2 regions of the Arthrobacter sp. USHLN218 genome follow, and region 2 is predicted to be linked to the other one. Evidence: riboswitches for the same ligand, from Rfam matches in the RefSeq annotation. Region 2 holds a riboswitch; the other holds the start of a gene.
The links. Region 2 has a riboswitch for S-adenosylmethionine ahead of sfnG (dimethylsulfone monooxygenase SfnG). Riboswitches for the same ligand answer to the same signal wherever they lie in the genome.

Region 1 (3,395 bases), on a different contig from region 2:
GCCACAGCGCTGCTCGACCGCGTGGCGGACAACTACCTGCGGACCCACCACGGGATCCGGTACGCGCCGTTCCTGGTGCTGCTGATTTCCAAGGTCGTCGGGCCGGCCACGCAGCAGCGGCTCGCCACCGCGCTCGACGTCAGCCGGGCATCGGTCAACCAGCGCGTCAGCGCGCTCAAGCAGCAGGGGCTGCTCTCGGTGGTGACGGATCCGGAAGATTCCCGCGCCCACATCGTCAGCCTGACCGAGGCCGGCGAACGGCTCGTGGCCGCGGCGTGGGAAGGCCTCGACCGGGACCTCGCGGACGTCGAAACGGGCATTGACGAGCGGCTGCTGGCGGAACAGCTGGACCGGCTGATCGGCAACTTGTTGAAGGTACTGGAAGCCCAGGGCGGAGTGCAGCCGGTGAAGGCCGGCAGGAAAGGAACCTACGATGGCCCAGCCTGAAATGTTCTGCCAGGAACTGAACTCCCATTGCCAGGAAACCGTTCTCTTCCTGCACGGAGGCAATGTCGCCGGATGGATGTGGGAGCCGCAGCATGAGGCGGTCCGGGACTATCACTGCCTGGTCCCGGACTTCCCCGGGTATGGCGGCAGCCGGAATATGCGGTGGGAAAGCCTGGCGGGGACCGCTGACCTTCTGGCGGACCTCATCCGCTCCCGTGCCCGCGGCGGCCGGGCGCACATCGTCGGCCTCTCCCTGGGAGCGGTGGTCGGGTTGCACCTGGCCGGCCGGCATGCGGATCTGGTCAGCTCCGGGTTCCTTACCGGCCCCCCGCTGACGGCCCCTGGACCGGTAACGGGTCTGCTGGCCCGCCTCCAGCTGCGCGCCTGGGACCAGCCCTGGTTCTGGAAAACCACCGGCCGGGGCTACGGCCTCACCGGCGAGGGCCTAGATGTCTTCGTGGAGACTGCCCTGGGCGTCTCCAAGGACAACCGGGACCGGATCTTCGCAGAGGTGTTCGGCACCTTTCCTGTCGAGGTGCTGCGCAGCATCACCGCTCCGTTGCTTCTGGTGACCGGAGGCAAGGACGCGCGGCTCATCAAAGATTCTGCGGCGATTGCCGCGCGGGAGATCCCCGGCATCCGTACGGCCATGGCACCGGGCATGCACCACCAATGGAACATCGAGGACATTGGCCTGTTCAACCGATCGCTCACGGCCTGGCTCACCGGCGCTCAACTGCATCCCGACCTGGCGTCCGCCGTCGTAAATCCCGCCTGAACCGGCGTCCGGCCGCTTCCGCGGCCGGAACTTTGTTGCGCAGGATGACGGCGGATTTGCCGTTCGTGACGAAACATTCCGTGCCGGGGAGCAACACTTCGACGTACACGGTGCAGGTATTGCTCCCCGACCCCCTCCGCTCCCTACAGTGGACGCATTAGCCATCCAGAGCGGCCGAGAGATCTGGCTCGTTGACGCCGCAGCAACCATCCGGGTAAGCCTCCGCAAGGAGACGGACCGGAACGGTGCTACCGCCAGGACCGATGGAGACGCGCCAGCGACACCACCAGGGCCTTGACCTGCCCGGCGTGGAAAACGGCTGGTCCTTTCAGCAGCGCAGCGGCGCACTCCCTCGGCACGACCGAGGAGCGTACATGACCCTGGCAGCACGGACAGCCGTCCCGCCGTCGTTGTCCTACGAGCTGTATCCGCCCGCCAACGCGCAGGCCGAAGCCACGGTGCTTCGGGCCATCGAAGAGCTTGGCGGCACCCATCCCGACTACGTTTCAGTGACCTACAACGGCACGCCCGAGCGGCGCCGCGCCTCCATCCAGCTGATCGAGCACCTGGTGGGCGCCACCAGGCTGCGGCCGCTGGCGCACCTGACCTGCGTCGGGGAAACCCGCGACAGCCTGGAACTGCTGGTGTGCCAGTTCGTGGGGCTGGGCGTGCGCGGCGTGCTGGCCATGCGCGGGGACCTGCCCGCCGATCCGCAGGCCTGCCGTGGAGACCTGCCCTTCGCCCGCTACCTGGTGGAGCTGATCCGCCGGGTCGAGGGGCGGCATTCCGCGACGCTGGCCGGCGGCCGAATGGCCGTCGGGGTGGCCGCCTACCCGAACCGGCATCCGGAGTCCCCGTCCTTCGAGCACGACATCGAGGTGCTCGTCTCGAAGGAACGCTCCGGGGCCGACTTCGCGATCAGCCAGGTCTACTTCGACCCGGCCCACTACGTCCGCCTCGTGGCGGCGGCCCGCGCGGCCGGCGTGACGATCCCGATCATTCCCGGGGTCATCCCGATGTCGAGCGTCCGCCGGCTGGAGCGGCTGGCCGTGATGACCGGCGTCCGTCCGGATCCGGCGCTGCTGCACCGGCTGGAGACGGCCTCCTCCGACGCCGAGCGGCGAAGGATCGGGGTCGCCGCCGCCGCGGAACTGGCCCGCGCCGCCCTGGACGCGGGGGCGCCCGGGCTGCACCTGTACACCTTCAACGATGCGCGCGCCTCCATCGAGGTCGTCGAGGCGCTTGACCTGCCCTCCACCCGTACCCTTTCCGCTTCCGTATCCGCCTGAACCCGCACGAAACCGCACGAACCCGAACGAATCCGCCTGAAAAGGAGAACACCATGACCGCCAAGAACACCTTCCCCGCCGCCACCATCCTGGGCTACCCGCGCATCGGCCCGAACCGCGAACTGAAGAAGGCCCTCGAGGCACACTGGAGCGGCCGGCTCGACGAGGACGGCCTGCTCTTCGAGGCCCGCAAGGTCCAGGACAGGACGGTCCTCCGGCTGGTCCAGCTCGGGCTGGACGCCGCCGACTCCTCCATCCCCGCCGACTTCGCGCTCTATGACCAGGTCCTCGACACCACGGCCGCCCTCGGTGCGCTGCCGTCCCGCTTCGCCGACCTCGCGGACAGCGACGGCGGCGTCGGAACCGCCGCATCCTTCGTGCTCGCCCGCGGCGACGGCGAACGCCCGCCCCTGGAACTGACCAAGTGGTTCGACACGAACTACCACTACCTCGTGCCGGAAATCGGCCCGGAGACCCGCTTCGCCGCCGTCGCACACCAGCTGGCCGGGATCATCCGCCGGCACAAGGACCGCGGCGCCGTGCTGCGGCCGGTCCTCGTGGGCCCGGTGACCTACCTGCTGCTCGCCAAGGCTGAGGACGGCGCGCCCGAGGGCTTCGACCCGCTGACCCGGATCGACGATGCCGTCGCGGCCTACGTGGGGATCCTCGGCCAGCTGGCCGAGGCCGGCGCCGAGTGGGTGCAGCTCGACGAGCCGGGCCTCTCCACGGACACCGGCGGTGCCCTGGCGGCCCCCGGCGGTCTGGTGGAGCAGGTCTACCGGAAGCTGGCCGAGGCTCCGGTGGCCGCCCCGGGCCGCCAGGCGAACGGGCGCCCGGCCCTGCTGGTCACCACCGGCTACGGCACCGCGGGGGATCCGGCC
Region 2 (3,395 bases):
TCCTCGGCCGGACGGACGACGTCATCAACATCTCCGGGCACCGGCTGTCCACCATCGAGATCGAGTCCGCCCTGGTCTCCCACCCCGCCGTGGTGGAGGCCGGCGTGTGCCCGACCTACGACGCGAAGACCGGCCACGCCGCCACCGCGTTCGTGGTGCCGCTGGACAAGTCGCTGATCGCCGCCTCGGTCGCGGCGGACCCGACACCGGAGCAGGCGGCGGCGGTTGCTGCGCTGCGGGCCCACGTTTCGACCCAGATCGGGCCGATCGCCAAGCCCCGCGATGTCGTGTTTGTGCCCGACGTGCCGAAGACCCGCAGCGGCAAGATCATGCGCCGGTTGCTGACCCAGCTGTTCGAAGGCACCGCCCTGGGCGACACCACCAGCCTGCAGAACGAACCCTGCATCGCCGACATCAAGCAGATCTGCACCCGCTAGGCCGCCGGGTCCGGGCCACCCGCCCGGACCCGGCCCCCGCTCCGCCGCCGGCCACCCGCCGCCGCCCCGCCGACCATTTGACCCCGCCGCGCCCCACGCCCGCCATCTCCGGCCCGGCCTGTCTCCAACTTCCCTCACTTCCGGGCGGCCTACCGCAAAAGCGCAGGTCAGGACGATACTTGAAGGCTAAAGCAGGAAACGAACGCATAAGCGAGGGAAGTTCGTGACGCGCGTGGCTCAGGCCCCGCGGCGGAGCACCGACACGACCTGCGCCAGTACAGCTTGTGGTCGAAACACCACGTCCTCGTAGACGTACCGGAGTGTCGGCAGTCCGCTCAGGACGCCTTCGTTGTTCCGACGGCGGTCTTTGCGGAATGCGTCCCGCGTCCAGTGGAAGTCCATGCCGTCAAGCTCCACGATGAGCCGCCCTTCGATGAGCAGATCCACTCGACCCAGGCCACGGATCTCGACCTGTGTCTCGACGCGAAGACCGGCTGCCCGGAACAGCTCACGCGCTATGACCTCCAACGGCGAGTCCGCGTCCTTCCCGATGCGGTGCACGACGGCTCGGCGTGCACCGTTCCGTGGACCAGGTAAATGACGTACGAGCTCCGCCTGGCTAACAGCCCCGCGGCGGACAGCAGACTCAGCGAGGACAAGCGCCTCCAATGGAGGACGGCACCGTAAGGCGTGCAGCACGGCGTCGACGACTGGTACATAGGCACCCGGCAGCCGATCTCCCACCAAGGCACTACGGTGCGTAGCGACCGATTTCGGCAGGCCTCCATGATCCGACCAGAGATGGAGGCACTCCGCATCCTTAATGGTCCAAAGCCGCAGCTCCTTCGCCGCTGAGATGCAGGTGATCAGCCCGTTGACCTTCAATGCCGTCCGGATTTCCGGCGCTCCGTCCGCGACGCCCGCCAGCCCCCGACGCACCAACTGGACCGCCCCCGACCGGACAGCAGCTTGGATCCGTAAACGGCTGTGACCCGCCCGCATAAGGTCTGCGTAACGGGCAGTACCACCCAGCCGGACGACGTCGGCCGCGAGACGTTCGTGGTCTTCCATGGCAGGAGCTTGCCGAAAGCGCTCCGCTGAATCCACCGTCAGCGGCTGTGCTGTGGACAACACACGAACCGTGCATGCGCCAACTTCCCTCGCTTCCGGTGAAGCTCCAGCAAACCCGCAGGTCAGAGCGAAGCTTGAAGTCTAAAGTTGGAAACGAATGTTCAACCGAGGGAAGTTCGCGCGTTCTTTCGGCGGACAGGCGGCTGCCGGGAAGGGCGGCGGCAGACTGGGTGCCACAAGACCCGAGCGCCATAGACGCAGGGGGCCCGGGCCGCCGGAGGCCCCCGCGGCGGCGTGAGGGGCGGCGGGATACAGGGCGCCACAGAACACGAGCGCTGTAGACGCAGGGGGCCCGGACGGCCGGAGGGCCCCCGCGGCGGCGCGGGGTGCGGCGGCCTGTGCGAGGGTCGGCGGCATTCGGGGAATTCCCGGCGGGACGCAATGCGGCTCAACATTCTTTGAGCCGCGCCGGCGGGGCTGGCAGAATGGCAGGGACCATCCCGAGCGGCTGAGAGATCTGGCTCTTTGACGCCGCAGCAACCCTCCGGACTTCCCCGTCCCGGAAAGGTGCTACCGCCAGAAGCGATGGAGAGAGCGCAAGCAATCTTTGATCCGGATGGCGTCGGCCCTTCGGCAGGCGCCTGATGGACCGTCATTGCCCGGGATTCCCGTTCACGCGCTTTGTGCGCCGACTATCAAGGAATTCGCCATGAGCACGACCGTCAACACCACCGTGGCCAACCTCGAAACCCCGCTGAAGTTCGCCTACTGGGTCCCCAACGTCTCCGGCGGCCTCGTCGTCTCCACGATCGAGCAGCGCACCAGCTGGGACTTCGATTACAACAAGAAGCTCGCCCGCATCGCAGAGAATTCCGGCTTCGAGTACGCCCTGACCCAGACCCGCTACGCCGCCAGCTACGGCGCGGACAAGCAGCATGAGGCCACCAGCTTCTCCCTCGCCCTGCTCGGCGCCACCGAGCGGCTGAACATCATCTCCGCGGTCCACCCCGGCATGTGGCACCCCGGCGTCCTCGCCAAGTTCATCATCACCGCGGGCCACATCTCCGGCGGCCGCGCAGCCGTGAACGTCGTCTCCGGCTGGCTCAAGGACGAATTCATCAACTTCGGCCTCGAGTGGCTCGAGCACGATGAGCGCTACGTCCGCACCGAGGAGTTCATCAACGTCCTCCGCGGCCTGTGGACCGAACAGAACTACAGCCAGTCCGGCAAGTACTACAACATTAAGGACTTCACCCTGAACCCGGCGCCGGTGGACGTTCCCGGCCGGCCGCATCCGGAGATCTTCTTCGGCGGCAACTCCACCGCCGCCCAGGCCGCCGCCGGCCGCACCGCCGACTGGTACTTCTCCAACGGCAAGGACCTCGAGGGTTTCAAGGACAACATCGCCGGGGTCCGCGCCGCCGCTGCCACCGTCAACCGCACCCCGAAGTTCGGCCTCAACGGCTTCGTCATCGCCCGCGGCACCGAAGCGGAAGCCCGCGACACCCTGCGCGAGATCGTCGAGAAGGCGCACCGCCCCGCCGTCGAAGGCTTCGCCGCCGCGGTCAAAGAAGCCGGCCAGTCCACCCGGGACGGCAAGGGGATGTGGGCGGATTCTACGTTCGAGGACCTCATCCAGTACAACGACGGCTTCAAGACCGGACTCATTGGTACGCCCGAGCAGATCGCCGAACGTATTGTTGAGTTCAAGAAGATCGGCGTGAACCTCATGCTGACCGCCTACCTGCACTTCCAGGAGGAAGTCGAGGCGTTCGGCCGCGACGTACTGCCGATCGTCCGCGAACTCGAGGCGGATCTCGCACGCGCCAACGGCACCGAGCTCAACACGGCGCTGCTGCCCGCCACCAACTTCGAAGGAGCTGCCCT

Region 1: linked by a shared signal. The riboswitch ahead of WFH44_RS14350 (methylenetetrahydrofolate reductase) and the one ahead of sfnG (dimethylsulfone monooxygenase SfnG) in region 2 are both predicted to bind S-adenosylmethionine.

The regions. Positions count from the first base shown of each region.
Region 1 is NZ_JBBCYT010000006.1:46,871-50,265, reverse strand. It holds gene WFH44_RS14360 (MarR family winged helix-turn-helix transcriptional regulator) at 1-447, shown strand, start outside; gene WFH44_RS14355 (alpha/beta fold hydrolase) at 434-1,225, shown strand; SAM riboswitch class I at 1,384-1,495, shown strand; gene WFH44_RS14350 (methylenetetrahydrofolate reductase) at 1,600-2,514, shown strand; gene metE (5-methyltetrahydropteroyltriglutamate--homocysteine S-methyltransferase) at 2,568-3,395, shown strand, end outside.
Region 2 is NZ_JBBCYT010000010.1:104,579-107,973, reverse strand. It holds gene acs (acetate--CoA ligase) at 1-437, shown strand, start outside; gene WFH44_RS19415 (endonuclease domain-containing protein) at 675-1,508, opposite strand; SAM riboswitch class I at 2,001-2,100, shown strand; gene sfnG (dimethylsulfone monooxygenase SfnG) at 2,218-3,395, shown strand, end outside.